Regions from separate parts of the Variovorax sp. 22077 genome, predicted to be linked through region 2. Evidence: riboswitches for the same ligand, from Rfam matches in the RefSeq annotation. Region 2 holds a riboswitch; the other holds the start of a gene.

Region 1 (14,227 bases), on a different contig from region 2:
TTCGACACGTCGATCAACCATTCGGGCGCGACGTCGTCGATCGAGGCGCCGAGGCTGTCGTACGCCTCGGGCGTCAGCGGAATGATGATGCAGCAACGCTCGATGAGGGCCAGCAGCATGCTCACGGCCAGCGCCGAGTAGTCGCCGCGCAGGATCACCGGCACGCCGGGCTGCACGCCGGCCGCCTCGAGCGCCTGCAGCTGCTGCCCGATGGCGGTGGACAGTTCGCCGTAGTTGACGGAGGCTCCGCGGAACACAACCGCCGGGGCTTCGGGTTTCGACGCGAATCGGTCGAGAAGAAATTGGATCTGGCTCACGGTCAGGCCTTCAAACTTGGATGAGAACGGTGGCCCAGGACAAGCCCACGCCGAAGCCGCAAAGGACGATGGTCTGGCCTTCGGCGACGACGCCCCGGTCGATGAGCTTGGCCAGCACCACGGGAATGGAGGCCGAGACGAGATTGCCGGTGTCCTCCATGTCGACGATCATCTTCTGCCCGGGTATCTGCAACGCACGCGAAATGCCGTCGAGAGCCAGGCGGCTGGCCTGGTGGAACACGAACAGCGAAATGTCGGAGACGGCAAGCGCATGCTTGCCGAGCATCTCGCGCACGGCCGCCGGCACGGCGTTGTTGAAGAAGCTCAACAGCCCGATGCCGTCCATGCGGATGTGATCGTCGCTGTAGATGCGGCCACTGCGATCGAGTTCGGCAGGCGGGCCTCCGGAGGTCGACACATGGCGGGCCCCGCCGTTCTTTACGATGAAGCGATCGGCGTTCTTGCCGGACGTGCCGAAGCTCGCGTCGATCACACGCAGTTTCGGCTGCTGTGCGGAAACGACCGTGGCCGCAGCACCATCACCAAACAACGGCCGGATCGACCTGTCCAGCGGATGTACCAGGCGCGAATAGGTATCCGCTGTGACGACCAGGACCCGGCTTGCGGTGCGGCTCATCACGAGGCTGCGCGCGATGCCCAGCGCATAGACAAACCCAGAGCAAGCGTGCGTGATGTCGAAGGCCATGACCGACGGCTGCATGCCGAGCCGGCCGTGCAGCAGTACCGAATTCGGAGGGAGCACATGGTCAGGCGTCTGCGTGCAGAAAATCAGCGCGTCGATGTCGGCCGCGCCAATGTCGAGACGCCGGAACACGTCGGCGCTCGCCTGCATCGCGAGATCGAGCGCAGTTTCTCCTTCGGCTGCGATCGGCCTGGAGGACACACCGGTTCGCTCGATGGTCTTGGACATGTCCCAGTGCGGGTTCTCGGCCTGCAGTTGGTCGTTGGTCACGGCCAGGGCGCCAAGGCTGTAGCCGATGCCCTCGATGCCGACGCTGGCGTTATCTGTCATCGAATTTGCTCCAGAACTCGCCCAGGGCGAACGGCTTGCCGTGGCCCGGATGCACTACATAGCCCGCGTCCAGCTGGCGCAGGTCTTCAAGCGTTTGCGCCAGCTTTTTCTTGTCGCCGCCGGGCAGGTCGGTCCTGCCGGGGGCTCCGGGCAGCAGTGTGTCGCCGCTGAAAAGGTTGTTGCCGACGATCAGGCAGGTGCTTCCGGGCGTGTGGCCCGGCGTGCGAATGACGCGCACGACGAACCCATCGAGCGCCAGTTCGTCGCCCTCCAGTTCGGCCAGATTGCGGTCGAACTCCGGCACCTTGATGCTGGTCTTGCTCTCGAACAGGATCTTGTATATGTTGGCCTGCTTCATCAGCTTGGCGTCGTCACCGTGCAGGTAGAACGGAATGCCGAATTTTTCCTGCACGGCGGCCACCGCGCCAATGTGATCGTAGTGCGCGTGCGTGTTGACGATGGCAACCGGTGTCACGCCGAGCGTGTCGATGAGCGCGAGTAAGCCCTCAGCGTCGCTGCCCGGGTCGACGATCAGCGCCTTGCGCTGCGCATTGCCGACCACATAGCAGTTCTGCCGCCATTTGCCGTTGGTGAAGGTGAAGACGCTGTCGCCGTCGGTGCTGCTCTGGGTGTGGCTCGTGCTGGTAGTCATCACAGCCCCCCGAAATAGAGCGTCTGGCACGTCATGTTGCGCGCCAGGGGTGAAGCAAAGAAATTCACCGCATGAAGAATCTCGTCCACCTCGAGCACCTTCGGCTTCAGCATGTTGGACTGCTTGGCAGACACGGCCTTTTCGCCGAGCGCCTCAAGCATGCCCGAGTTGCTCACGAGCGACAGGCCCAGCGTATTGATCGTGATGTCGGCGTTGCCGCATTCCCTGGCGAGCACGTTCGAGAAAGCCTCCACCCCCGCCTTGCTGGCGTTGTAGAGGGAGCTGCCGGCACTGCCCAACGGAACGTTGATGGACGAGAAGTTCACGATGCGGCCGTACTTCTGGCGCTGCATCAGTTTGAGAGCTTCCCGGGAAACGAAAAAGGTTCCAACCAGGTTCGTGCGGATGATGGCCTCGGCATTGGCCGCCCGCGTCAGGATACCCAGGCTGGCCTGGGAAACTCCCGCGTTGTTGACCAGCAGCGTCAACGGCACCTTGAGCGCCGCGATGTCCTTGAACATGGCGACGACGCTCTGCTCGTCGCTGATGTCGACGACGAAGTGCGTGTAGTTCGGGTGCTCGATGTCGGACGACTGCCGCGAGCAACCCGACACGATGGCGCCGGCCGCGAGAAGCCGCTCGACCAGCCCTCGGCCCAGGCCCCTGCTGGCACCGGTGATCAGAATGCGGCCGTCCTGCATGTTCAAGCCAGCAGGTGGGTCACGTGCTGCAGCAGCGTGCCGACGGTGGCGAAGGGGCTCTGCTCGGTCTCGAAGGCGGTGTCGTCCACCACCGTGATGGCCTTGCCGGTCTTCTCTTCGATGATCCGCTCGACAGCCAGCAGCAGGCGCACCAGCGCGAGCGAGTCGACGTTGCTGCCTTCACTGAGCAGCGCGGTGCTCGGATCGTTCGCGATCTGCGCGTCGGCGTCCTGATCTGCGTTCACTTCGAGGATCGCCTCATCGACGATCTGTTTTGCCAAGTCACTCATGATGTTCCTTCCAGTTTAAAAATAGTCCAGGTCTGCCAGCGAAAAGAACAGGTCCGCTCGCGCCATGGCGCCGCGCCTGCCCTCGACGGCATGAACGAATATCGGCGTCGGATGCGGTAGGTGGCGGTCGGGGATGCCAATGAACGGAAAACCGCCCATCCACTTCAAGGCCGGGTTGTGCAGGTTCGCAATGGTGAACACCGCGTCGCAACCGGCGTCGGCCGCCACACGCGCCGCCATCAGCTTCAGGTGCACAGATTCTCCGCCCGACAGCGGCCGCGACAACACGGAATCCATGATGACCATGATCTTCAGCCCTGCCAGTTCAACCTGCTTGAACGCCAGGTAGCCCAAGCATTCCTGCTTTTTCCAGAGCCACTTCACGTCGCCGCGGAACAAGGTGCCTTGAGAAAATCGCCAGTCGACGAACGCATCGTCGCGCGCGAGGTGCGGGCCTGCATAGTCCCGAAAGCGCCGGAATACCTCGGCCCTTTCGGCTTCTTGCGGCACCGGACCGAACATCAGCAGGGTGCCCCATGCGCACGCGCCCGTGGCCGCGCGGATCAGCAGCCGCCAGGGTGACGCCAGGAAATTGCCGAACGCGATGAGCACGCGGTTCGACACGAAGCGCCCGATCGCGCCGGCAACGCCGATCGGCAAGCCCGTCGCCTGCAAGGAAAACGCAACCGGGAACTTGAACAGCTTGCGATAGAAGACGTCGCTCACCTCGTTCGAGGTGTGAAATACGACGTCAATGCCTTCAGGCGCACGCACCGCACGGGTCATGGAGATCATGGTCGCGGCATTGCGCTCTTCGGGCTTCACCACGAGGTCGGTGACGGTGGCCCCTGCGCAAGACTCTGCCGCGCCCAGCGACACGCGCCGCGGCTGCAAGAAAGAGCGGCCCACCAGTTCACCCTGCGGATTTCGGGCGCTGATGCTCGTGGACACGCCGCCCGGGTTGCCCAAGTGCTTCCAGCGAAGGTGTTCTCGGTCGATGACTTCAGGAGTGGAATACACCGCGGCACCGACTGCGATCTGCTCGTCGAGTCTGTCCGCCTGAAGCGCCTCCAATCGAATCTTGTTCATCAGATTTGTGACGCCTGTGCTCAGATTTTCTTGTCGATCGAAAGAACGACCAGACCCACCACCACAAACGCCAGACCGATCCAATAGCTTCCGCTAGGCATATTGCGCTGAATGATGGCCTGGAAAATTGCGGTAAAGAAAATCGCGGTCGACGAAATGGGGTAAGCATATTTCACGTCGAAACGCGACAAAATATAAACCCAGAAAATCATGGCACAGCCATAGATAAAAATGCCGAACCACAACCACTTGCTAGTGAGTAACGCGTTGATCGACAAACCACCGAGCGCAAAAACTTCCTTCGAAGCCTGGGAAAGCACCAACTGCCCTGCACCCATGATCATTGCAAACAGCAATGTCAGCATGACATTAAACATTATTCGATTTGTCCGTGTTGGAGTAAATATTTTCCGGCAACTAGATTACAGGGCACGTCGTGAAATCTTCTTGTGCAAAGGGGTACGCGGAACTGCCGCAATGTCCTGACCGAAGAACGAAAGAATCAATTGAATTCCCATCAGAATGGGGAGCGCTGCAAGCATAACCGTACCTGAGGAGGTTTCAACGCCAACCCGCATGGAATTGATCCAGTGATAGATACCAAAAACACCACCGCCACAAAACAATAGAAGTCCAGCGGGCAATTCCAGCGAGCCAAGCGACATGTCCCGCAGGTAGTAGTTATAGCCAATTCGCTTCATGAAGTTTCTCGCGTGCTTGAAAAGAAATTCAGTAACGATTTTCGAGATTTTCAGGTTACTGACCTCATCGCCGTATTGCGCCTCCATTGGCACATCCATGACCACTGCGCGCAATGTGTTGAGTCGGAAAAGCACATCAGTTTCAAAGAAATAGCGCCGACTCAATTTCTCCATAGGCAGGTGTTCCGCGACACGCGCATGAATGGCTGTGTAGCCGTTCGTCGGGTCGAAGAGGTCCCAGTAGCCAGACGACAGCTTGGTCATCAACGAAAGAACCGCGTTCCCGAACAGACGAATCTTGGGCATGGCACGGACTTTTTCCAAGTCGAAGAAACGGTTCCCCTTGGTGTAGTCAGCCTCGCCTGAAAGGATAGGGTCAACAAAATTGGGAATGAGCGCCGGGTTCATCTGTCCGTCACCGTCGATCTTCACGATGACTTGGGCCCCATCCTTAATTGCCGCGCGATAACCTGTCATCACTGCGCCGCCGACACCCTGGTTTACCTCATGGAAAACGATCGTAATTCTCGGGTCGGTGCAGTTCGCCTTGACGAAGTTGCCCGACTGATCTGGACAGGCATCGTCGACCACGTAGATTTTCCAGACATACGATGGTATCGAGGCAATCAGTGGCGCTATGTGCCGGGTGACCTTATAGGACGGAATCACGACCGCGATCCGGGCGCTCGACGTCTGCGTTTCGTAGCTGAAGGAAGTCATTGTTTGAAAGATACTTCGCTGAAAGTGACGGGAACATCGGTCTGGCCCGACGCGTAGACAACGGCAACGGCAGCGTGCCGGGGAGCCCTGACTTCCATGGAATAAGACTTGGTGTCGGCGGTGCATTCGAAGACTTGAATGCTCACCCCGATGAAGCGCCCGGCGGCATCCATCCAGTTCACCTGCATGCGTCCCTGCGTCGGTTGTGTGCCGCACTCGCTTTTCACGCTGTTCTTATATCGGCGTCCAGCAATGACTGGGATCTGCTGTGTCGCGACGTTCGTTACATTGACCGAGATCGAGCCCGGGCGCACATCCGAAATATCGGCGGGCAGTGACCAACCATCTCCGGTCGCAAAATCGGGGTTGCGCAGCAGCTCCTGCGAAAATCGGTATTGCTCCTTTACACGACGCACTGCAATGGGAACAAATGCAGTCACCAGATCGCTAGCGTCCTCAATCAGCCTTCGCTGCACCGGCGTGCCCCATCCTGCATCGAGAATTAGATAGTCACCGCCCGCCTGTACTATTGCCTTGGCCATAGCGCCAACCGTGTCGGCCTCGGTCACAGCACGCTCGAATTTCATGTTGTACCAGCTGGGATATAGGGCGTTCGAATGAAGGCCTGCTCCCAATGGTGAAGAAAACATGGCGACTGGAGCATCGTCGAGGTTGAGCTTGTTCACAACGTCTACCGCGCTCCGAATGGGCAGACGCTCGCGAATAAACGCCTCCCTCCCGGCCGAACTGAATAGCGGCTGCGCAACTATGTCACCGTAGTGCGTAGCCGATTTTAAAAATACGAGATTCAGCAGAATGACAACCGTACCGGCAGCCCAAAGTACTCTGTTCCCCATTGAAGAGGTGTTTTGCTGCTGAGAAAACGCGGTAGCGATCAACGCGACCATCAGCACAACTGCCGGAAAGATGTAGCGCAGATAGGCGATCGACTGAAAAGTCACCACCGCCGAGACGGCGCCAGTAAAAAGAATCGCCAGAGCGCGCGACTTTCCCTTGCGCGCAATTAGCACGACTGCAGGCAGCAGCAAGACGAGCCATTGGAAGCCGCTGGCACCCGGCCAGCTTTCGAGGAAGGCGTCCGAGTGGAAGGTTGCTTTGTATAGGGTGTCCCACTTGAAGCCTTTGCTCCAACGCGAATCCTGGAAGTTGACGAACGGCCAAAGCTCCGAGCGGAAAATCTCGTTGAAATAAGGAAACAGCGGATTTTTGGTCAACACCCACGCGTTGAGGTAGGGAACGCAGCCCACGAGCACAAAAAGCCCCAACGCACGCGCAAAGCGCCCCGCCGCGAGCTTCGTGGCCCACACGCGGAAACGCACCAGAAAAATGATGAACAACCCAGGGAGGATTGACAATGTGATCGCTTTTGCAGCCAAAGCGCCGCCGAGCAGGATTGCTGCGGCGCGAATGTCTACAGACTGCAGTCCGTCGCGCTGCAGCGCCCTGAAAAGCGACAGCGCGCCTGCGACCGCGAAAGCAGCCCAGATCGATTCGATATACAGGCTGCTGCTTTCGAGCAGCGTCAGCGGCGTGGTGAGCAATAGCAGCGCGCCCCATTTCGAACCCGTCCGGCTCCCACCCGCCCAACAAACGAGCTCGCGCACCAAGCAACACGTGGCCAGCACAAAACCTACATTCACGAGGCGAGCGCCCGTTTCGCCCGCCAGCATGTATCCCAGCGAAAACAGCCAGTCACCCATCATCGGCATCACAGCCCACACATAAAGGCTGACGTCAAAGCTCCAAGCGTGGCGCGCTGCAAGGTGCGCCGGAATGAATAGGTGCGATGCCAGAGCGTCGTGCCCGGTTTCGGGCATCAGTCCAACGACGAAGTGAAGCAGCGCAACTCCAACGATCAACAGATCGAGGCTTGATGTTGACTTGCGCTGAGCAAAAGTAAGGGCCGACAGAAGCAACTTGCGAATCTGCCGCCAGCCAAAGACGACCGGCAACGCCAGCGCGATCGCATACACACCCGGATAATTGACGGGCTGGTGCGCAGCGAGGCCAATCAACGACCCATAGACGACGGCGCCTACCAGTACAGAGATAAGGATCGAGGGTACTTCGCTGCGCTTGCTCCATAGCGTTAGCACGGTTGAACCCACCACATAGCTGGCGAGCACGATCCATATCACGACAAACAATGCGCCAGCCGAGCCCGTGGCCAGTCCAATGGCAGTCGCCACGACCGCGCCTGCCGCAATCCGGTGGATGCCGAGCCAGCGCGAACCTATTTCGGCAAACAACATGCCGCCTGCCAACACCACAGCGTACGGCTCTAGCGCGTCCCAGCGTACAGCAGCGATCGAATGCCAACTCAAATGTTGCAAGCCTGTCGCCGTTGCCACTACTCCCGCCAGGAGCAGGGCAAACACGGCGGTGGATCTGATATTCATTGGCAACGCTTAGAAAAAATGCGAGGGGGTGGGGTTCTTCATTGTCGCCGCCGTGATGAGCTGGCCGAACGAATGCAGGCCGCAAGACGCAGCCGCGCGAACAGGAAAACGGGGCGAGCGCTCGAAAAATAACCGTGCCGGCGAACCGCGCACGGCGTCATTCAAATACTTCGGCGTCGGCCAGACGTTTGCCGGCTTGGTCTTTGGCGGACAAGATGAAATCAGTCTGCAGGTCGGGCCAAGCGATGGCAATCGCCGGGTCGTTCCAGGCAATACAGCGTTCGTTGGCAGGGGCGTAGTAGTCAGTTGTCTTGTAAAGGAAGTCAGCGGTTTCGCTCAGCACCAGGAACCCGTGCGCGAATCCCGCGGGCACCCAAAGTTGCTTGTGGTTTTCTTCGCTCAGTTCCTGTGACACCCATTTACCAAAGGTCGGCGACTTGCGCCGGATGTCCACTGCCACATCGAGCACCGCGCCGCGCACCACACGCACCAGCTTGCCCTGTGGCTGCTGGATCTGGTAGTGCAAGCCACGCAGCACTCCCTTGGCTGAACGCGAGTGATTGTCCTGAACGAAATCGACATGCTGGCCGACAGCTTCATCGAAGGCTTTCTGATTGAAGCTTTCGAAGAAGAAGCCCCGCGTGTCACCGAACACTTTAGGTTCGATCACCATCACATCGGGGATGGCCGTTGGCGTGGCTTTCATGACCGCACCTCATCGTTCAACAGGTGCCGCAGATACTTCCCGTACCCGCTCTTCTCCAGCGGAGCCGCGAGCTTCTCCAATTGTTCGCTGGAGATAAAGCCATTGCGCCACGAGATTTCCTCGGGGCAAGCAATCTTCAACCCCTGCCGATGCTCCAGCGTCGCAATGAACTGGCCCGCTTCCAGCAGGCTGTCGTGCGTGCCCGTATCCAACCATGCATAGCCGCGCTGCATGATCTGCACGTTCAACTGGTTCAACTCAAGGTACGCTTGGTTAACAGCGGTGATCTCCAACTCGCCACGCGCGCTCGGCTTCACGGCCTTGGCAATATCCACAACCTGGTTGTCATAGAAGTACAGCCCCGTGACCGCGTAGCTGCTCTTCGGCTTGAGCGGCTTTTCCTCGATGCTGCTGGCCTTGCCCTTCGCGTCGAACGCGACCACGCCATAGCGCTCCGGGTCCTGCACGTGATACGCGAACACGGTGGCTCCCGACGGCTTCTTGTCGGCATCCGCCAGCAGGTTCACGAAATCGTGGCCATAGAAGATGTTGTCGCCCAACACGAGCGCGCTGGGCGAGTTGCCAACGAACTTGTCGCCGATGATGAAAGCCTGCGCAAGCCCGTCCGGGCTGGGCTGCACCTCATACTGCAGATTGATGCCCCACTGGCTGCCATCGCCCAGCAGTTGCTGGAACCGCGGCGTGTCTTGCGGGGTGCTGATGATCAGGATGTCGCGCATGCCACCCAGCATCAGCGTGCTCAGCGGGTAGTAGATCATCGGCTTGTCGTACACCGGCAGCAGTTGCTTGCTGAGCGCCAGGGTTGCGGGGTGCAGGCGAGTGCCCGAGCCACCGGCCAGGATGATGCCTTTGCGTTGCGTCGTCTTGGTCATGCTTCTGTTTTTTCGTGGGTGTTCTTCAAAGCGTCTCGCGCAGCATGCGCGCAACGCCTTCCTGCCAAGGCGGCAGGCGCAGGCCAAAAGTGGTCTGCAGCTTGGTGGTATCGAGACGCGAGTTGTGCGGGCGCTTCGCCGGGGTCGGGAAGGCGCTGGTCGGCACGGCCTCGACAGCCTGCGGGCCGGCCTTGAGTTCGACGCCGGCCTGCTGCGCCATTTCGAGCACGAAGCGCGCATAGCCGTGCCATGTCGTTTCACCGCCCGCAATCGCGTGATAGAGCCCAGCCTTGGCCGGATCCTGCAGCGTGGCGCGGATGGCATGGGCCGTCACGTCGGCCAGCAACTCGGCACCTGTGGGCGCACCGAACTGGTCGTCGATGACGGTCAGCTTGTCACGCTCCTTGGCCAGGCGCAGCATGGTCTTGGCGAAGTTGCCGCCACGCGCCGCGTACACCCAGCTTGTGCGGAAGATCAGGTGGCGCGGGCAGTGCTGCGCCACCAGTTGCTCGCCTTCGAGCTTGGTCTGCCCGTACACGCTGAGCGGGCCGGTCGCGTCGTCTTCCTTCCAGGGTTTGCTGCCGCTGCCGTCGAAGACGTAGTCGGTCGAGTAGTGCACCATCAGCGCGCCGATCTGCTGGGCGGCTTCGGCCACCACGCCGGGCGACGTGGCGTTGAGCTTGCGCGCGAATTCGGGTTCGCTCTCGGCCTTGTCGACGGCCGTGTGTGCTGCAGCATTCACGATCACGTCGGGGCGGACCTTCAGCACCGTCTCGGCCAATTGCTCCGGCCTGCTGAAGTCGGCGTGGAAATCGGTGCTGTCGAAGTCGAGCGCCACCAGTTCGCCCAGCGGCGCAAGGCTGCGTTGCAGTTCCCAGCCGACCTGTCCGCCCTTGCCCAGCAGCAGCAGCTTCATGCCGCGGCCTTTGCGTCGTATTGCTTCTCGACCCACTCGCGGTAGGCGCCGCTTTGCACGTTGCGCACCCACTCGGTGTTCGCGAGGTACCACTCGACGGTCTTGCGGATGCCGGTGTCGAAGGTCTCGGCGGGCTTCCAGCCGAGTTCGGCTTCGAGCTTGCGTGCATCGATGGCGTAGCGGCGGTCATGGCCGGGGCGGTCGGTGACGTAGGTGATCTGTTCCTTGTAGGGCTTGCCGTCGGCCTTGGGGCGCAGCTCGTCCAGCAGCGCGCACACGGTATTGACGATCTCGATGTTCGGCTTCTCGTTCCAGCCGCCCACGTTGTAGGTCTCGCCCAGTTTGCCGGCCTCGAGCACGCGGCGGATGGCGCTGCAGTGGTCCTTCACGTACAGCCAGTCGCGCACCTGCATGCCGTCGCCGTACACGGGCAGCGGCTTGCCGGCCAGCGCGTTGACGATCATCAGCGGGATGAGCTTCTCGGGGAAGTGGAACGGGCCGTAGTTGTTGGAGCAGTTGGTGGTGAGCACCGGCAGGCCGTAGGTGTGGTGCCAGGCGCGCACGAGGTGGTCGCTGGCGGCCTTGCTGGCCGAATACGGGCTGTTGGGCTCGTACTTGTTCTCTTCGGTGAAGGCCGGGTCGGTCTTCGAAAGCGAGCCGTAGACCTCGTCTGTCGACACATGCAGGAAGCGGAAAGCAGCCTTTTGGTCGGCCGGCAGCGCGCTCCAGTGGCCGCGCACCGATTCGAGCAGGCGGAAGGTCCCGAGCACGTTGGTCTGCACGAAGTCTTCGGGGCCGTGGATCGACCGGTCGACATGCGACTCGGCGGCAAAGTTGACCACGGCGCGCGGCTTGTGCTCGGCCAGCAGGCGGTCGACCAGAGCGCTGTCGCCGATGTCGCCCTGCACGAAGATGTGGTGCGGGTTGTTCTTGAGCGATGCGAGCGTCTCGAGGTTGCCGGCGTAGGTCAGCTTGTCGAGGTTCACGACAGGCTCGTCGCTGGTCGCGATCCAGTCGAGTACGAAATTGGCGCCAATGAAGCCAGCGCCGCCGGTAACCAAGATCATGGGGTCCCCTGAATGTTGAAGGTCATCGCCGTGTCGCAATGAACCTTAACGTTCGATTATCCCATTGGGCCAATTGGCGGAAACACAAGACGTTACCATTCTGTCCTCGGCGTGTTTACAATCGTTCGCGATACCGCAGGAGAGCGGGCCACCCCGGTGGCCCTACCGAAGGCGCAAACTCCCATAAACGCTCAGGTCGGCCCGACGAAGTCTTGGATTTCGGCAAGGGGTCAGTACTGCATCAACTGAAACGCCGTCTGGAGAGACGCCACTTCACGTGGCGCACCGAAGGAGCAAATTCGTTGCAATGGCGCAACGAATGAATCTCTCAGGTACCGAGGACAGGGGGAGCGGCAACTTGGACAGCGGTCGTCCAGTTGCTTACTATTAAACAAATAGTACTCACCCGATCGCCGTTCAAGCGCTGCAACCTCAAAGGTATTTGAAATGCGCGTGATCGTCCTCGGCGCCGGCCTGCTCGGCGTGACTTCGGCTTACTACCTCCAGCAACTCGGCCACGAAGTGACCGTGATTGATCGGCAGGCCACACCGGCCGCCGAAACCAGCTTCGCCAACGGCGGGCAGATATCCGTCAGCCACGCCGAACCCTGGGCCAACCCCAGCGCGCCGCTGAAGGTGCTGCAGTGGCTGGGCAAGGAAGACGCCCCGCTGCTCTTCCGCATGCGTGCCGACATGCGCCAGTGGCTCTGGGGCCTGCAGTTCCTGCGCGAATGCACGCCGGCGCGCACCCGCCACAACATCGAGCAGATCGTTCGTCTCGGCACATACAGCCGCTCGATGTTGCAACAGTTGCGCCGCGACACCGGCCTCAGCTACGACCAGCGCACCCAAGGCATCCTCCACTTCTACACGACGCAGAAGGAGTTCGACGGCGCCCTCGAGCCCGCCGAGCAGATGCGTGCCCTGGGCTGCGAGCGCCGGGTCATCTCGGCCGACGAGGCCGTGAAGATCGAGCCCGCCCTCGCCCACATCCGCCCCAAGCTGGCCGGCGCTACCTATACGGCCGAGGACGAGTCCGGCGACGCCAACCGCTTCGCGCGCGAACTCGTCGCGCTGGCCGCCGCCGCGGGCGTGAGGTTCCTGATGAGCCACACCGTGACCGCGTTGCGCGAGGCCGGCGGCAGCATCGACCACGTCGAGGCCACCGACAGCGAAGGCCGTTTCCAGCGAATCCGTGGCGACGCCTTCGTCCTGGCGATGGGCTCGCTGAGCCCGCTGTACGCAGCGCCGCTGGGCATCCGGCTGCCGATCTACCCGGCCAAGGGCTATTCGGTGACCCTGCCCGTCAAGGACGCCTCCAAGGCCCACCAGGTCTCGCTGACCGATGACGAATTCAAGCTCGTGTTCTCGCGCTACACCTCCGCATCGGGCGACCGCCTGCGCATCGCAGGCACGGCCGAGCTCAACGGCTACGACCGCGACCTGAACCGCGTGCGCTGCGAAGCCATCGTGCGCCGCGTCGAGGAGCTCTTCCCCGGCGCCGGCGACACCACCCAGGCCCAGTTCTGGACCGGCCTGCGCCCGGCCACGCCGAGCAACGTCCCGCTGATCGGCAAGACGAAGCTGCCGAACCTGTTCCTCAATACCGGCCACGGCACCCTGGGGTGGACGCACGCTTGCGGCTCGGGCAAGTCGATCGCGCGGATCGTGAGCGGGCTGGCGCCGGAGGTGGATTTCGCGTTCACGGGGATGCCGGCGCCCAGTCCCCGCGTTCCTCAGCCCGCTCTGGGCTGACGAGCCGGCAGGCCATGGATCACGCCTTGAAGGTGATCCAGGGCCTGAGCCGCACCGCGCAGCGGATCAGCCCGGCGCGTTCCTGCGCGTCGATCACCTCGCCGATAGGCTTGTAGGCCTGCGGCGCCTCTTCGATCCGGCGCTCCTCGCGCAAGGTCACGCATTGCCAGCTGGCCTGTTGGTCGGCAGTCGCGGGCCGCATCGCGCGCACCTGCTGCCGACGCATCCGCCGGCCGGCGCCATGGCTGCACGACCAGAGCCAGTCCTCATGCCCGAGCCCGGAAGCCAGATACGAGTAGTCGCCCATCGAGCCCGGAATAAGCGCCAGGTCGCCTGCATTCGCCGGCGTCGCTCCCTTGCGGTGGATGTTCATGCCGCGTTCCCGCAGCACGACGTTGTGCGGCACGTCCACCACCAGCTTCGACGACGAGGCACCGAGCAGTTCAGCGAAATCCTTCCGCACCAGTTCGGCCAACACGACACGGTTGGCCCATGCATAGCGTGCCGCCACGCCCATGGCCTCCAGGTATTCGTCGGCCAGCGGCCCCGCCAGACCGTAGAGACCGCTCTTCGGATGGCGCAGGCCGCCAGGCCACTCGGCGCGGGCGCGATCCATCCATCGCCCTCCCACGTGAAATCCGATGTCGCGCGAGCCGCTGTGGATCATCACGACCACATCTCCCGTCTTCAGGCCCGCACGGTAGGCCTCATGGCGGTCCAGGACATGGTCGACCACCTGCAGCTCCACGAAATGGTTGCCGCTTCCCGGTGTGCCGAGGCAGGGGTCACGGAACACCTCGTGGCGGCCGCCGATGTAGGCCTCGGGTGCATGCCGGGCACTGCCGCCGAAGCTCGCGAGGCCGATGCAGACATCGAGCTCGGCCTGCATCCGGTCGCGGTCGCACGACGACCACAGCCCGCCGCTGCGCACCGCCTCCAGGAAAGCCGAGGGGCCCACGTCGAACAG
Region 2 (14,227 bases):
CGGCGTTGCCAACCGCCGCGTGAGCGCGGCACGCTTCAACTTGCGGAAAAACGCACGTTGTGGGGGAACAGGACTTTGGGCCCGCTGGCGGCACATGCCTGAATCGATACCATGCGCCGGGCATCGCCAGGGCATCTGGCCAATCAAGGGAGGAAAATGTCAACAGGCATGCCCGGCGGGGTGATCGTCAAGATTCCGCTCGATCCGCCGGCCGGGATGAGTCGCGAGACCTTTGCACGGGAGTTGGTGATTCGTGCCACCAACTTTGCAAGCTATGTCTCGCCCTATCGTCCTCCGGCCAAGCTGCGGGGCGACAAGATGAATCCCGGTGAATACAACAGCAGCTCGTATTTGGCTGCGCTCCTGAGAAGCGTGATGGGTTACGTGCCGGAGGTCCATGTGGCCGGCTACCAAACGCCCGGGTGGGAGCAACCCATGCCGTTGCACTTCTTCAAGGGCGAGGCGCTGCGATGAAGCCGGGCTGGCGACTTGGTTTGCATATCGCGCTCTGGGCTATCGCCTCGCCTTTCATCGGGATGCTGACAGGGTTCATCGGGAGCAAGGCGTTTCTCGCATTGGGAGCTTTTGCGCCGAGCCTCGCCCTTGTCCTCGAGGGGGCGACTCTCCTGGCCTGGGCGGTCTGGATCTACTGGCGTCACGTGCCTGCTGCACCAACGGGCAGCCGCCGAATCGCGTACGCCATCGCATTCGTGGGCGTGCTGTTGGCTGCCGGTTATGCAGCTCTGTGGGCGGCCTGGATGCTGGCGACCCTGCTGTTCGGTGCGTAGGCGGCGCCCGGCGTGACCATCGGGTGCGCTGGAATTTGCTCGATGTAACGCGAAAGAATTGTTATTTGAGCGGCTCCAGCGTTGAAGTTCTTACAACTTCGGCGCCGTTCGTGGCGCGTTCAGGCGGTAAAGTCCTGTCTCCCGTTTCGGACTATTTCCGAATCTTTACTGCCGCCTCCCATCCGGTCGCTTTCGCGCTTTCTCTCCTCTCCATGTCCAACCTCATCGTGCACGGCGGTACGCCGCTGCGTGGCCGCATCACCCCTTCCGCCAACAAGAACGCAGTGCTGCCGGTGCTCTGCGCCACGCTTCTCACCTGGGAGCCGCTTCGCCTGCATGGCGTGCCCGACATCACCGACGTGCGCAAGATCCTCGACATCTTCCGCACCCTGGGCAGCGACGTTCGCATGGACCACGAGACGGGCACGCTGGAGCTGCACCACCGCGAGACGGCTTTCGACGCATCGCGCCACCGGCTGCCGGAGGAGATGCGCTCGTCGATCATGCTGGTGCCGCCGCTTCTGGCGCGCTTCGGCGTGGCCCGGCTGGAGGACAACGTCAAGGGCTGCACGCTGGGCGTGCGCGAGATCGATCCGCACGTGGAGGTGTTCCAGCGCTTCGGCGGCGAGGTGGAGCGCACCGAGGGCTCGCTGCTCGTGCGCAGCATGGGCCGGCTGATGCCCACCGACCACTGGCTGGACTACGCCTCGGTGACGACCACCGAGAACTTCGTGCTGTGCGCCGCCGCGACGGACGGCGCCTCGACGCTGACCAATGCGGCTTCCGAGCCGCACGTGCAGGAGTTCTGCCGCTTCATGGCGATGATCGGCGTGCGCATCGAGGGCATCGGCACCTCGCGGCTCACCGTGCATGGCGGCGGCGCGCTCAAGGGCGGCGAGTTCCGCTTCGACGAAGACTTCCACGAGATCACCACCTTCCTCGCGCTGGGCGCCATCACCGGCGGCGACGTGGTCGTGCGCAACAGCGCGCCGGAGAACTTTCCGCTGCTGGACCGCACCTTCGCCAAGTTCGGCGTGCAGATCGAGCACAAGGAAGGCTGGTCGCGCGCCGTGCGCAGCGGCCCGCTGAAGGTGCAGACGCCGTTCACGAGCAACGTGCTCACCAAGGTGGAGGCGGCGCCGTGGCCGTACTTCCCGGTGGACCTGCTGCCGATCTTCATCGCGCTGGGCGTGCGTGCCCAGGGCAACGCGATGTTCTGGAACAAGGTCTACGACGGCGCGCTGGGCTGGACGGGCGAGCTCTCGAAGTTCGGCGCGCACGTGTTCTCGTCCGACCCGCACCGGCTCATCACCTTCGGCGGCAATCCGCTGACGCCGGCGGTGGTCGAGAGCCCCTACATCATCCGCGTGGCGATCGCGCTCTTCATGGTGGCGGCCAGCATCGAGGGCCGCTCCGAGATCCGCAACGCGGCGCCGATCCGCCGCGCGCATCCGCGCTTCGTCGAGAACCTGCGCAGCCTGGGCGTGCAGGTGGAGTGGACCAGCGAGGAGTGAGGCCCTCCTGAACCCGGGTCGTCGCCGCACCGGGCGATGACCCTGCCGCGGCGGCGCCCAAGGGCTTGGCTGGAGAATGGACGGCATCCGACAAAGGAGCGCCCTCGAATGACAACCACCTCGCTGCAGCAGATTCTCGGCACCGAACTCCCCCTCATCCAGGCCCCGATGGCCGGCATACAAGGCAGCGCGATGGCCATCGCGGTCAGCAATGCCGGCGGCTTGGGTTCGCTGCCGGCAGCCATGCTGAGCACCGACGCGCTGCGCAGCGAGATCGCCGCGATCCGCGCGGGCACCGACAAGCCCTACAACGTCAACTTCTTCTGCCACACCCCGCCCGAGCCCAGCGCCGAGCGCGAGGCCACGTGGCGCAGCGCGCTGGCGCCTTACTACGCCGAGTACGGCATCGACGCCGCGAGCATTCCGGCCGGGCCGGGTCGCAACCCCTTCAGCGCCGAGGTGGCCGCGCTGCTGGCCGAGTTCAAGCCGCCGGTCGTGAGCTTCCATTTCGGGCTGCCTTCCGAGGCGCTGCTGGCGCAGGTGCATGGCTGGGGCGCGAAGGTGCTGGCCTCGGCCACCACGGTGGACGAGGCGCTCTGGCTCGAGGCGCACGGCGCCGACGCGGTGATCGCCCAGGGGCTGGAGGCCGGCGGGCATCGCGGCCACTTCCTCTCGCACGACCTGACGAAGCAGCTGGGCACCTTCGCGCTGCTGCCGCAGCTGGTTAAGGCGGTGAAGCTGCCGGTGATCGCCGCTGGCGGCATCGCCGATGCCGACGGCGTGGCGGCGGCGATGTCGCTGGGCGCGGCGGGCGTGCAGATCGGTACGGCCTACATGCTCACGCCCGAGGCGACGACCAGCGCGGTCCACCGCGCGGCGCTCAAGAGCGAGGCGGCGCGGCACACGGCGCTCACCAATCTCTTCACCGGCCGGCCGGCGCGCGGCATCGTCAACCGCGTGATGCGCGACCTCGGGCCCATCGGCAAGGCGGCGCCGGAGTTTCCGCTGGCTACCTCGGCCATCGCGCCGCTGCGCGCCAAGGCCGAAGCGAAGGGCAGTGGCGACTTCTCTCCGCTGTGGTCGGGGCAGAACGCGACCGGCTGCCGCGAGATTCCGTCGGCCGAGCTCACCCGCGCGCTGGCGCTGGGCTTCCGCTGATCCGAAGGAAGAGACGAACAACATCACATCCGCCCAGACCATGACCCAGCTTCACCTGCCCCTGAAATTCCTCGCGCACGGCGCGCAACCCGATGCCCGCGAGCCCTGGCTGCTGGTGCTGATGCACGGCGTCGGCAGCAACGAGCAGGACCTGTTCGGCCTCGCGCGCATGATGCCGCCGCAGTTCCACGTGCTGAGCCTGCGCGCGCCCTATGTGCTGTCGCCCGATGCCTATGCGTGGTTCGAGTTCCAGGTGCTGCCCAACGGCGAGCGCCGCATCGACGAGGAGCAGGAGCGCGAAAGCCGCTTCCTCGTCGGCGAGATGGTCGCCTCGGCCGCGCAGCAGCTGGGCGTGCCGCCGGAGCGCGTGATCGTCGGCGGCTTCAGCCAGGGCGGGATCATGGCGCTGTCGCTGCTGCTGACCAGGCCCGCGAGCGTGCGCGCCGCGATGGTGTGGCACAGCCGGCTGCTGCCGCAGGTGGTGCCGCACATCGCGCCGCCCGAGGCCTTCGAGGGCAAGGCGCTGTGGGTGAGCCACGGCAGCGCCGACAACGTGATTCCGCCGAGCGCGGCGCAGGCCACGCGCGAGCTGGCGCGCACCCTGCCGCTGGCGCTGTCGGGCACGGACTTCCCCGGTGCGCACGAGATTCGCCCGGCCGAGCTGCAGGCCACGCTGGCGTGGCTGCAGTCGCTGAGCGCGCAGCCGGGCTGAACCTGCCGAGCTTCTTGCTGAACTTCGGCGCGACAGCCGCGTCACAGGGCGTTACGACGAGGCGGGCCGGCCATGACCCGATCTGGTGCACCATAGCCGCTCGCCTTCCTGACACTCCAGCACAAGGAAACCGCCCGTATGTCCGACAGCGACAACCGCGACACCCGCGACGCCCCCGAGTTCAGACCCCGCCGTGAAACGCCCATCGGCACCATCGTCGTGGGCGTGCTCGTGCTGCTCGCAGCCGCGTTCTTCGGCTGGCGCTGGTATCAGCAGCAACAGCAGAAACCCGCCGAGCCCGTGCCGGTGGCCGCCGCACCCAACGACGCGCCTGCTGCACCGCCGCCTGCCGCAGCGCCCACGGGCCCGCAGAACCCGGTCGATGCGCTGGCGCAGCCTGACCCGGCATTGCCCAAGCTGGCCGATTCCGATGCGCGCGTGACGAAGGCGCTGAGCGAGCTTCTCGGCGCCAAGAGGGTCGCCGAGTTCCTGCGGCCCGACGGCATCGTGCGGCGCTTCGTCGCCACCGTCGACAACCTGCCGCGCGAGCACGCGCCGCCAAGCGTGTGGCCGGTGCAGCCCGCGGGCCAGCGCTTCATCACCGAGGGGCCGCAGGGCGGGGTGCAGACCATCGCCGCCAACAACGCGGCGCGCTACAACGGCATCGTGCTGCTGGCCGAGTCGGTCGATCCGGCGAAGGCCGCCGCCGTGTATGCAAAGCTCTATCCGCTGTTCCAGCAGGCGTACGAAGAACTCGGCTATCCGGGCCGCTACTTCAACGACAGGCTCATCGCCGTCATCGACCACCTGCTGCAGGCGCCGGAGCCCAAGGGCCCGGTGCAGGTGCGGCTTGTGGAGGTGAAGGGCGACGTGCCCTCGCAGCGCCCTTGGGTGCGCTACGAATACGTCGACCAGCAGTTGGAGTCGCTCTCCGCGGGCCAGAAGATCCTGGTGCGCATGGGGCCCGAGAACGAGCGCAAGGCCAAGGCCAGCCTGCGCGGGCTGCGCCAGCAGATCGCCACCGGCGAGATCGCGAAGAAGAAGCAGCCCTGACGGCGGGGCTTGCCGGCGCCGTGGGCCTGCTCCGGCGCGCGATGTAGGCCCGCACCGATTGCACGGCTCCTCGGGGTCGCCGAGCCTTGGCTGGTCGAAAACCAAGCTCGGAGACACACCCATGAACCTGATGAGCGTTGACCTCTACCAGAGTGCCACCGATTCGGAGAAATTCCTCGCGCTTCCCGCGGGCACCGACCCGGCCGAGCTGATGGGCCCGATGACCTTCGACCAGGACTACGCGCAGGTCAGGCGCTACCGCGAGGCATTCCAGTTCGATCCATCCGAGCCCTACGCGGGCGTCAACGCCGCGAAGATCGCGGCGGACATCCTGACGGTAAAGTGGGCGACCTACCGCCGCGAGCCTTCGCAGTAGAAGGCTTCGCAGGGCCTTTCGCTCAAGCCTCTTCGGCCTGCTCGCTGTACTCGCTCACCGGCACGCAGCTGCAGAACAGGTTGCGGTCGCCGTAGACGTTGTCGACGCGGCCGACGGGCGGCCAATACTTCGCGGTCTTGAGCGAAGCCAGCGGGAAGGCGCCGAGTTCGCGCGAGTAGGCGTGGCTCCACTCGCTGCCCAGCAGGCTGGCGGCCGTGTGCGGCGCGTGCTTGAGCGGGTTGTCTTCCTTCGGCCAGACGCCTTCCTCGATGCGGCGGATCTCGCCTCGAATGGCGATCATCGCGTCGATGAAGCGGTCGAGCTCGGCCAGCGGCTCGCTCTCGGTCGGCTCCACCATCAGCGTGCCGGGCACGGGGAAGCTCAGCGTGGGCGCATGGAAGCCGTAGTCGATCAGGCGCTTGGCCACGTCTTCGGCGGTGACGCCGCTGGTGTCCTTCAGCGGGCGCAGGTCGAGGATGCACTCGTGCGCGACGTGCCCGTTGGGGCTCGCGTACAGCGTGGGATAGTGGTCCTTCAGGCGCGCGCTGATGTAGTTGGCGCTCAGGATGGCCGTCTCGGTCGCGGCCTGCAGGCCCTTGGCGCCCATCATGCGGCAGTACATCCAGCTGATCGGCAGCACCGCCGCGTTGCCCAGCGGCGCGGCCGACACCGCGCCCACGCCGTTGGAAGGCACGCCAGCCGTTGCGTGGCCCGGCAGGTAGGGAACGAGGTCTTCGACCACGCAGACGGGGCCGACGCCGGGGCCGCCGCCGCCGTGCGGGATGCAGAAGGTCTTGTGCAGGTTCAGGTGGCTCACGTCGCCGCCGAACTCGCCCGGCGCGGCCACGCCGACCAGCGCGTTCATGTTGGCGCCGTCCACGTACACGCGGCCGCCGTGCGCATGCACCAGCTCGCACAGCTCCTTCACGCGGGTCTCGAACACGCCGTGGGTGCTGGGGTAGGTGATCATCACCGCGGCCAGGTTGGCGCTGTGCTTCTCGCAGGCGCGCTTGAGGTCGTCGATGTCGACGTTGCCCTGCGCGTCGCAGGCCGTCACCACCACCTGCAGGCCGACCATCTGTGCGCTGGCCGGGTTGGTGCCGTGCGCGGAAGACGGAATCAGGCAGATGTTGCGGTGGCCCTGGCCCTTGGCCTCGTGGAAGGACTTGATGGCCAGCAGGCCCGCGTACTCGCCCTGCGAACCCGCGTTGGGCTGCAGGCTGATGCCCGCGTAGCCCGTGGCCTCGCACAGCCAGGCGCGCAGCTGGGCGTCGAGCTGGGCATAGCCCTGCAGCTGGTCGGCCGGCGCGAAGGGGTGGATGTTGGCGAACTCGGGCCAGGTGATGGGGATCATCTCGCTGGTCGCGTTGAGCTTCATGGTGCAGCTGCCCAGCGGGATCATGCTGCGGTCGAGCGCGAGGTCCTTGTCCGACAGGCTGCGGATGTAGCGCAGCATCGCCGTCTCGCTCTTGTGGGTGTTGAACACCGGGTGCGTGAGGAATGCGCTGGTGCGGCGCAGGTCTTCGGGGATCAGCGGCGTGGTGTTGCCGGCGAGCTCGTCGAAGCGCGGCGCCTGCGTGCCGGCGGGCGCGAACAGGGCCCACAGCATTTCGACGTCGGCGCGCGTGCTGGTCTCGTCCAGCGAGATGCCCAGGTGCTGCTGCAGGCGTTGGCGCAGGTTGACGCCTGCTGCCTGCGCGCGCTCGATGATCGCCTGCGTGTCTTCGCCGGTGCGGATGGTCAGCGAGTCGAACGCGGTGGCATTCACCGGCTCGCGGCCCATCTGCGCGAGGCCCTTGGCCAGCACGGCGGTGAGGGCAGCCACGCGCTGCGCGATGCGTGTGAGGCCGTCGGGCCCGTGGTACACGGCGTACATGCTGGCCACCACGGCCGGCAGCACCTGCGCGGTACAGATGTTGGAGGTGGCCTTCTCGCGGCGGATGTGCTGCTCGCGCGTCTGCAGCGCGAGGCGGTAGGCCGGCTGGCCGTGCGTGTCGACGCTCACGCCCACCAGGCGGCCCGGCAGCGAGCGCTTGAACTCGTCGCGGCAGGCCAGGTAGGCGGCGTGCGGGCCGCCGTTGCACAGCGGCATGCCGAAGCGTTGCGTGGTGCCGCAGACGATGTCGGCACCCCATTCGCCCGGAGGCGCGAGCAGCGTCAGCGCCAGCAGGTCGGCCGCGACGATGAAGGCCGCGTCGCACTGGTGCGCGTGGCCCGCGAGCGGACGCAGGTCGTGCACGTGGCCGGTGGTGGCAGGGTACTGCGCGAGCACGCCGAAGAAGGCGCCGCTCACCATCAGGTGCGGCAGCGTTTCCGACACGGTGCTCACCTTGACCTCGATGCCCAGCGGCGCGGCACGGGTCTTGATGACCTCGATGGTCTGCGGATGGCAGTCGCCCGAGACGAGGAACACGTTGCTCTTGCTTTTCACGCTGCGCTTGGCGAGCGTCATGGCCTCGGCGGCGGCGGTGGCCTCGTCGAGCATCGAGGCGTTGGCGATGGCCATGCCCGTGAGGTCGCACACCATCGTCTGGAAGTTGAGCAGGGCTTCCATGCGGCCCTGCGAGATCTCGGCCTGGTAGGGCGTGTAGGCGGTGTACCAGGCGGGGTTCTCGAGGATGTTGCGCAGGATCACGCCCGGCGTGTGGTTGCCGTAGTAGCCCTGGCCGATGAAGTTGCGCAGCACCTTGTTCTTCGACGCCATCGCCTTCAGCTCGGCCAGCGCGTCGGCTTCGGTCACCGGCGCGGGCAGGCGCATCGGCCTGGCACGGCGGATGGCGGCGGGCACGATGCCGTCGATCAGCTCCGCGCGCGTTTCCGACCCGATCGCCGGCAGCATGCGCGCCTCGTCCGCCGCATCGATGCCGATGTGGCGGGCAATGAATTCTTCGGCGTTCTCGAGTTCTTGCAGGGTGGGGAGGGCAGCGGGCTTCGACATGGCAGGGCTGGTGATAAGAGCTTGGGGCGGGGGAGCGGGGTCAGAACGCGGAAGTCGCGAAGGTTTTGCAGAGGTCGCGGAAGGAGAACCAGGAGTTGATTCGGTTTCTTCTGCGACTTCTGCCTGGTTCTTGTATTCCTTCTGCGTTCGGCTGTCCGATTTCTGGGATCAGGACTCGGCAGCGAACTTGTCGTACGAGGCCGCGTCCAGCAGCGCGTCGAGCTGCGAGGGGTCGCTCAGCTTGACCTTGAAGAACCAGCCGGCGGCCAGCGGGTCGCTGTTGGCGAGAGAGGGGTCGGCGCGCAGCGCTTCGTTCACTTCGGTGATCTCGCCCGAGACGGGCATGAACACGTCGGCGGCGGCCTTCACCGATTCGACGACACCGGCGACTTCGCCCTGGGCGAAGGTCTTGCCGATCTCGGGCAGGTCGACGAACACCACGTCGCCCAGCGCGTCCTGCGCATGCACGGTGATGCCGACGGTGGCCGCGTCGCCTTCGGCCGACACCCATTCGTGGTCCTTGGTGTACTTGATGCTCATGGTGGAAAAACTCCTCGTGGAAAAAATGTTTCGGGGTACAGAGCCTAGCCGTTCAGCCGCGGTAGTAGCGGGTGGGCACGAAGGGCATGGTCGACACCTCCATCGGCACCGGCTTGCCTCGCACGATGGCCTGCACGCGCGTGCCGGGTTCGGCGAACGCGGTGGCCACGTAGCCCATGGCGATGCAGCGGTCGGCCGTGGGGCCGAGCAGGCCGCTGGTGACGAGGCCGATGTCCTGGCCTTCGAAAGACTGCAGCACCGTGTCGTCGCGCACCGGAATGCGCTCCAGCGCCACGAGGCCCACGCGCTTGCGCTTCAGCGTGTCGTGGTCGGTGCGGCCGGCCGCGCCGGCAGTGGCCGTGGCGAGCTGCGCAAGCACCCTGGCCGCGCCCGGAAAACCGCCTTCGCGCGCACCGCCCGCGCGGCGCACCTTCTGCATCGCCCAGTTGAGCGAGGCCTCGACGGGCGTGGTGGTGGTGTCGATGTCGTTGCCGTAGAGGCACAGGCCCGCTTCGAGCCGCAGCGAATTGCGCGCGCCCAGGCCGATGGGCTTGACCTCGGGCTGGGCCAGCAGCAGGCGGGCGAGGCGTTCGGCGTCGGATGCGGCCACCGAGATCTCGAAGCCGTCTTCGCCGGTGTAGCCGCTGCGGGTGACGAAGGCCGCAATGCCGCCGATCTGCACAGCGCCGCCAGTCATGAACACGAAGCGCTCGACGCCGGGCGACAACCGCGCCAGCGTGGCCGCGGCCTGTGGGCCCTGCAGCGCGAGCAGGGCATGGTCGGGCAGGGGGCGCACCTCGCAGCGCGAGCCGATCTTCTGCTGGATGTGGGCGATGTCGGCCGCCTTGCAGGCGCCGTTGACGATCACGAAGATCGAGCCGTTGCCCTCGTTGAAGAACATCAGGTCGTCGAGGATGCCGCCCTCGTCGTTCAGCAGCAGGCCGTAGCGCTGCTTGCCGGCGGGCAGGTCGATCACGTCGACGGGCATCAGGGTCTCGAACGCGGCCGCGGCGTCGGGGCCGACCAGGCGCAGCTGGCCCATGTGTGAGATGTCGAACAGACCGGCCGCGTCGCGCGTGTGCTTGTGCTCGGCCATCAGGCCGGCGGGGTACTGGACCGGCATCGAATAGCCGGCGAAGGGCACCATGCGTGCGCCCAGCTCCAGGTGGAGGTCGTACAGCGGCGTCTTGAGAAGTTCGGTAGCGGATGCGGAGGAAGCGGCCACGGGGCACTCCAAAGGGGCAGTCGAAATCCATGACGCAAGCCATGGGCCACCCCTGCTGTCCGCTTTACCTGAGAGATTCGCCCCACGATCGGGGTTTGCTCCTTCGGTGGGCCGCTGCCTGTGTTTGGCGGCGGCCTCTCTCCAGCAAGGAAACGCCGGTTTTCACCGGCGCCTCGTCAGTCCTTTTGCCTGAGCGTTCGGGGGAAACTTCCCCCTGCGCCTTCGGCGGCCCCGGCATGCGGGGCTCTCTCCTGACCCCGGGGAGTGTAGTGGATCGCGCGGCATGGCCGGCGATTCGGGCTTTTGCGATCAGCGCGCCCACAGGTACCAGCCCCCGGCGGCGACCGCAATCCACACCGCCACGGCCAGCGCGGCGCCCCAGCGGCTGGTCGGCCTGGAGCCGGCACGCTGGATCCAGGCATCGGCCTGCAAACGGCATTCGGCGAGGACGGATGCCGGAATCAGCCTGATCGTGAGCCAGATCAGCCCCGGCAGCAGCAGCACGTCGTCGACGTAGCCCAGCACCGGCACGAAGTCGGGGATCAGGTCGATCGGGCTCAGGGCATAGGCCACCACGAACACGCCCAGCGCCTTGGCATACCAGGGCGTGGCGGCGTGCCGGCAGGCGAACCAGAGCGTGACGCCGTCGCGCTTGAGGCGCCTGGCCCAGTTGCGAAGCCGCTCGGACAGCGCGGGTGGGGGACGCGAGGAAAGATTCACCCGGCGATGGTGTCACAGCCCCGGCCGGGGTCTTCAGTGAATCACTTCGGCCGGCGGCAGCAGCCGGTCGATGCGCTCGCGCAGCGATTCGGCGCGCTCCACGCCGGCGGTCTTCTCGATCTCGGTGAGCATCAGCGCGGCGATGGTCAGCATCGCCTCGCGGTCGCGCGCCTCGCGCAGGGCGTCGCGCATCTGCAGTGCGAACTTCGGGTCGCGGCGCACGAACATGCGCTCGCAGATGTCGAACAGGAACATGCGTGTGGTCGCCAGCGAGCGCTTGCCGTCGAAGGTGTCGGCGGCGGTGGCGACCTGGATCGGCTCGACGGCCGGGATGGGCGAGGGCGCGGGCTGTGCGGGAGGCTCGGCCGGTGCGGCTGCAGCCTTGGGGCCCTGCAGGTAGCCCTTGTCGATCAGCGCCTGGATCGTCCGCTCGGCTTCATCGCGGTTGGGGAAGAGGGGACTGAAGTCGGTCAGGGAGCGCCGGCCGTCGGCCATCAGCAGCAGGGCGCGTTCGCGCTGGGTGAGCGTGCGCTGTCCGCCCTGGAGTTCGTTGCGCGCCTTGTCGGTCTTGGTGGGAAACATGGCAGCCACAGCCTTGGGGAAACGAAGGCTGCAGCATGGTTGCAAGCGGTGACACCTTCGTGAACCGTTTGGCTTACAGGGCCATTGGTCCGGGCGCCTGCATCATCCGCCCGCGCCCTCCTTGCGGATGAGCCAGCGGCCCCCGACGCGCTGAAGCTCCAGCGTCTTGCGGCTCTTCTCGCGCAGCTTGTCGGCGCTGTAGGTCTGCTGGAAGCTGGCGGTGGCCGCCTGTCCCTTGAGGCTGATGACGAGGCTGTCGATCTCCACGCTGATGGCGGCCTTCTCCTCGATGCGGGCGCGGCGGTCGGCCTCCCATGCCTTGCGGTCCTGGCCGCGCGGCGGGGTGAAGTCGGGCGCGTAGGCGGCGAGGTAGCGAGTCACGTCGCGTGCGGACCATGCCGCGGCCCAGGCGCGCACTGCAGACTCGACTTCACGGATGCCTGCTGCGGGATCGGCCGGCGCGGCGGCGGCTGCCGGCGTCGTCGGCGCTATTGGCGCTACCGGCGCTCCTGGCGCTACCGCCGTCGTCGGCCCGGCGCCGAAGGCAGCCGGAGCCAGCAGCGTGCTCCCCAATACGCAGCTCAGGAATCGATTCATGGCGCAGTGTCCCTCCTTGTCGTTTCGCCGGCCCTTCGGCCCTGCGCCCGATTCTGGCAGCGAACATGCGCCGGGCCGCTTTCAGGCGGCGGCTCCCTCGGCGTCGACAGGCATCGTCTGCATGGTGCGATTGCGCAGCTGCAGCGCGAGCACCGCCGCCACGCACAGCAGGCAGAGCACGGCGGTCAGCGTCACGCCGAGGCCGCGCGCGTCCGACAGCATGCCGAAGAGCGGCGAGACCAGCCCGCCCACCGACAGCGCCAGCCCCAGCGCGATGCCGCTGGCGGTGGCCGGGTTGCGCGGAAGGTAGTCCTGCGCGAGCGTCACCTGCGCCGCGAAGGGCAGGAACATGCACAGGCCGAAGAGTCCGGTGCAGGCCAGCGCCCAGCCGGCGCTCGGTGCGAGCACGATGCCCGCGAGCGAGGGCAGCGCGAAGAGGTAGCCCGCGCGGATCGTGCCCATGCGCCCGATGCGGTCGCCCAGCCACCCACCGAGCAGCGTGCCGACCGCGCCCGCCGCAGTGAACGCGGTGAGCGCCGCCGCGCCCTGGAAGGCCGAGCCGTGCAGGTCGCGCGTGATGCGCAGCGACAGCATCGACATCACCGTGACGTATGGGATCGACCAGCCCACGATGGTCGCCACCAGCAGCCCGAAGGCGCGCCAGTCGTTGTGCGGCTTCATCAGATGGTCGCCGGCCTTTCGCGCCCCCGCGGCGGCACTGCCCGAGGCCGCTCCGCGCCGGGTGTTCACGACGAACCACACCAGGCCCATCGCCAGCGCGGGCACGCCCAGCAGGTAGCTGCGCGACAGGCTGCCGCCGCCCACGGCCGTGGCCGCCAGCACCGGCGCGAACGAGGCGCCGATGGTGCCGCCCACGGAGAACACGCTCATCGCCTTCTGCGAGCCGCCGCCGGCCGCGCGTGCAGCCACCGTGGCCGGCGGGTGGTAGGCCGCGATGCCCAGGCCGCACAGCGCCATCGCGATCCAGGTCAGCAGGTAGCTCTGGCTCAGCCCCGCCAGCACCACGCCCAGCGCTGCCACCAGAAAGCCCGTGGGCACCAGCCAGCTGCGCGGGTGGCGGTCGGCGTACAGGCCGAACAGCGGCTGCACCACGCTCGACAGGCCGGTGGCCGCCAGCATCAGCCCGCTGACGGCGGTGTAGCTGTAGCCGCGCTCCAGCACCATGAACGGCAGCAGGGCGGGCACGAGGCCCTGGTAGAGGTCGTTGACGGCATGGGTGCCGGTGAGCAGCCCGAGTCGGCGCTTGTTCATGACGGATGCTTCTTTCGTTTGCGGTAGGAGTGAAAAAAGCATCGTAGGAAGCCGTGAGAAGATGTTCCTGCTACGAATTGGCAAGCATCGTCGAGAAATGGACAAAGCGATCGACCTCCGCCCCGAGCAAGGCGAATCCACCCCGCGCGCGGTCGCGGTGCTGGCGACCGACCCTGCCGGCAACGCCTTCATTCCGCCGCACACGCACCGGCGCGGCCAGCTCATCCACGCGATCTCGGGCGTGATGCTGGTGAGCGCCGCCGCCGGCAGCTGGGTGGTGCCGACCGGCCGCGGCGTGTGGGTGCCCGGCGGCATGGAGCACCGCATCCGCATGGCCGGCGAGGTTCGCATGCGCACGGTGTTCGTCGAGCCGGGCACGCGTGCCGACCTGGGCAGCGAATGCCGCGTGATCCACGTCGGCGCGCTGCTGCGGGAGCTGATCGTCACGGCCGTGTCGCTGCCGCTGGACTACGCGCCGGGCAGCCGCGACGAGCGCGTGATGGAGCTGATCCTCGACGAGATCGAGGCCGCGCCGGCGCTCTCGCTGCATGTGCCGATGCCGCGCCATGCCCGGCTGGCCGCGTTGTGCGAGGAACTGGTGCGCGATCCTTCGCTGCCCGCGACGCTGGAAGAGTGGGCCTTGCGCCTGCACATGAACACCCGCACGCTCGCTCGCCTGTTCCAGCGCGAGACGGGAATGAACTTCGGTGCGTGGTGCCGGCAGGCGAGGCTGCTGCTGAGCCTGCCCCGGC

The links. Region 2 has a riboswitch for glycine ahead of gcvT (glycine cleavage system aminomethyltransferase GcvT). Riboswitches for the same ligand answer to the same signal wherever they lie in the genome.
Region 1: linked by a shared signal. The riboswitch ahead of ACTJLF_RS26545 (D-amino acid dehydrogenase) and the one ahead of gcvT (glycine cleavage system aminomethyltransferase GcvT) in region 2 are both predicted to bind glycine.

The regions. Positions count from the first base shown of each region.
Region 1 is NZ_JBQEQC010000022.1:63,539-77,765, forward strand. It holds gene ACTJLF_RS26480 (class I adenylate-forming enzyme family protein) at 1-317, opposite strand, end outside; gene ACTJLF_RS26485 (3-oxoacyl-ACP synthase III family protein) at 328-1,350, opposite strand; gene ACTJLF_RS26490 (MBL fold metallo-hydrolase) at 1,340-2,032, opposite strand; gene ACTJLF_RS26495 (SDR family NAD(P)-dependent oxidoreductase) at 2,002-2,703, opposite strand; gene ACTJLF_RS26500 (hypothetical protein) at 2,706-2,993, opposite strand; gene ACTJLF_RS26505 (hypothetical protein) at 3,009-4,082, opposite strand; gene ACTJLF_RS26510 (hypothetical protein) at 4,103-4,447, opposite strand; gene ACTJLF_RS26515 (glycosyltransferase) at 4,505-5,503, opposite strand; gene ACTJLF_RS26520 (hypothetical protein) at 5,500-7,923, opposite strand; gene rfbC (dTDP-4-dehydrorhamnose 3,5-epimerase) at 8,081-8,629, opposite strand; gene rfbA (glucose-1-phosphate thymidylyltransferase RfbA) at 8,626-9,522, opposite strand; gene rfbD (dTDP-4-dehydrorhamnose reductase) at 9,548-10,438, opposite strand; gene rfbB (dTDP-glucose 4,6-dehydratase) at 10,435-11,505, opposite strand; glycine riboswitch at 11,632-11,735, shown strand; glycine riboswitch at 11,753-11,860, shown strand; gene ACTJLF_RS26545 (D-amino acid dehydrogenase) at 11,953-13,260, shown strand; gene ACTJLF_RS26550 (RtcB family protein) at 13,280-14,227, opposite strand, start outside.
Region 2 is NZ_JBQEQC010000024.1:47,650-61,876, forward strand. It holds gene ACTJLF_RS27760 (hypothetical protein) at 157-474, shown strand; gene ACTJLF_RS27765 (hypothetical protein) at 471-788, shown strand; gene ACTJLF_RS27770 (UDP-N-acetylglucosamine 1-carboxyvinyltransferase) at 1,001-2,302, shown strand; gene ACTJLF_RS27775 (NAD(P)H-dependent flavin oxidoreductase) at 2,411-3,460, shown strand; gene ACTJLF_RS27780 (alpha/beta hydrolase) at 3,501-4,172, shown strand; gene ACTJLF_RS27785 (DUF3014 domain-containing protein) at 4,311-5,225, shown strand; gene ACTJLF_RS27790 (hypothetical protein) at 5,347-5,601, shown strand; gene gcvP (aminomethyl-transferring glycine dehydrogenase) at 5,624-8,539, opposite strand; gene gcvH (glycine cleavage system protein GcvH) at 8,708-9,079, opposite strand; gene gcvT (glycine cleavage system aminomethyltransferase GcvT) at 9,132-10,304, opposite strand; glycine riboswitch at 10,350-10,459, opposite strand; glycine riboswitch at 10,480-10,560, opposite strand; gene ACTJLF_RS27810 (YkvA family protein) at 10,614-11,024, opposite strand; gene ACTJLF_RS27815 (hypothetical protein) at 11,058-11,606, opposite strand; gene ACTJLF_RS27820 (L,D-transpeptidase Cds6 family protein) at 11,709-12,203, opposite strand; gene ACTJLF_RS27825 (MFS transporter) at 12,285-13,475, opposite strand; gene ACTJLF_RS27830 (AraC family transcriptional regulator) at 13,573-14,227, shown strand, end outside.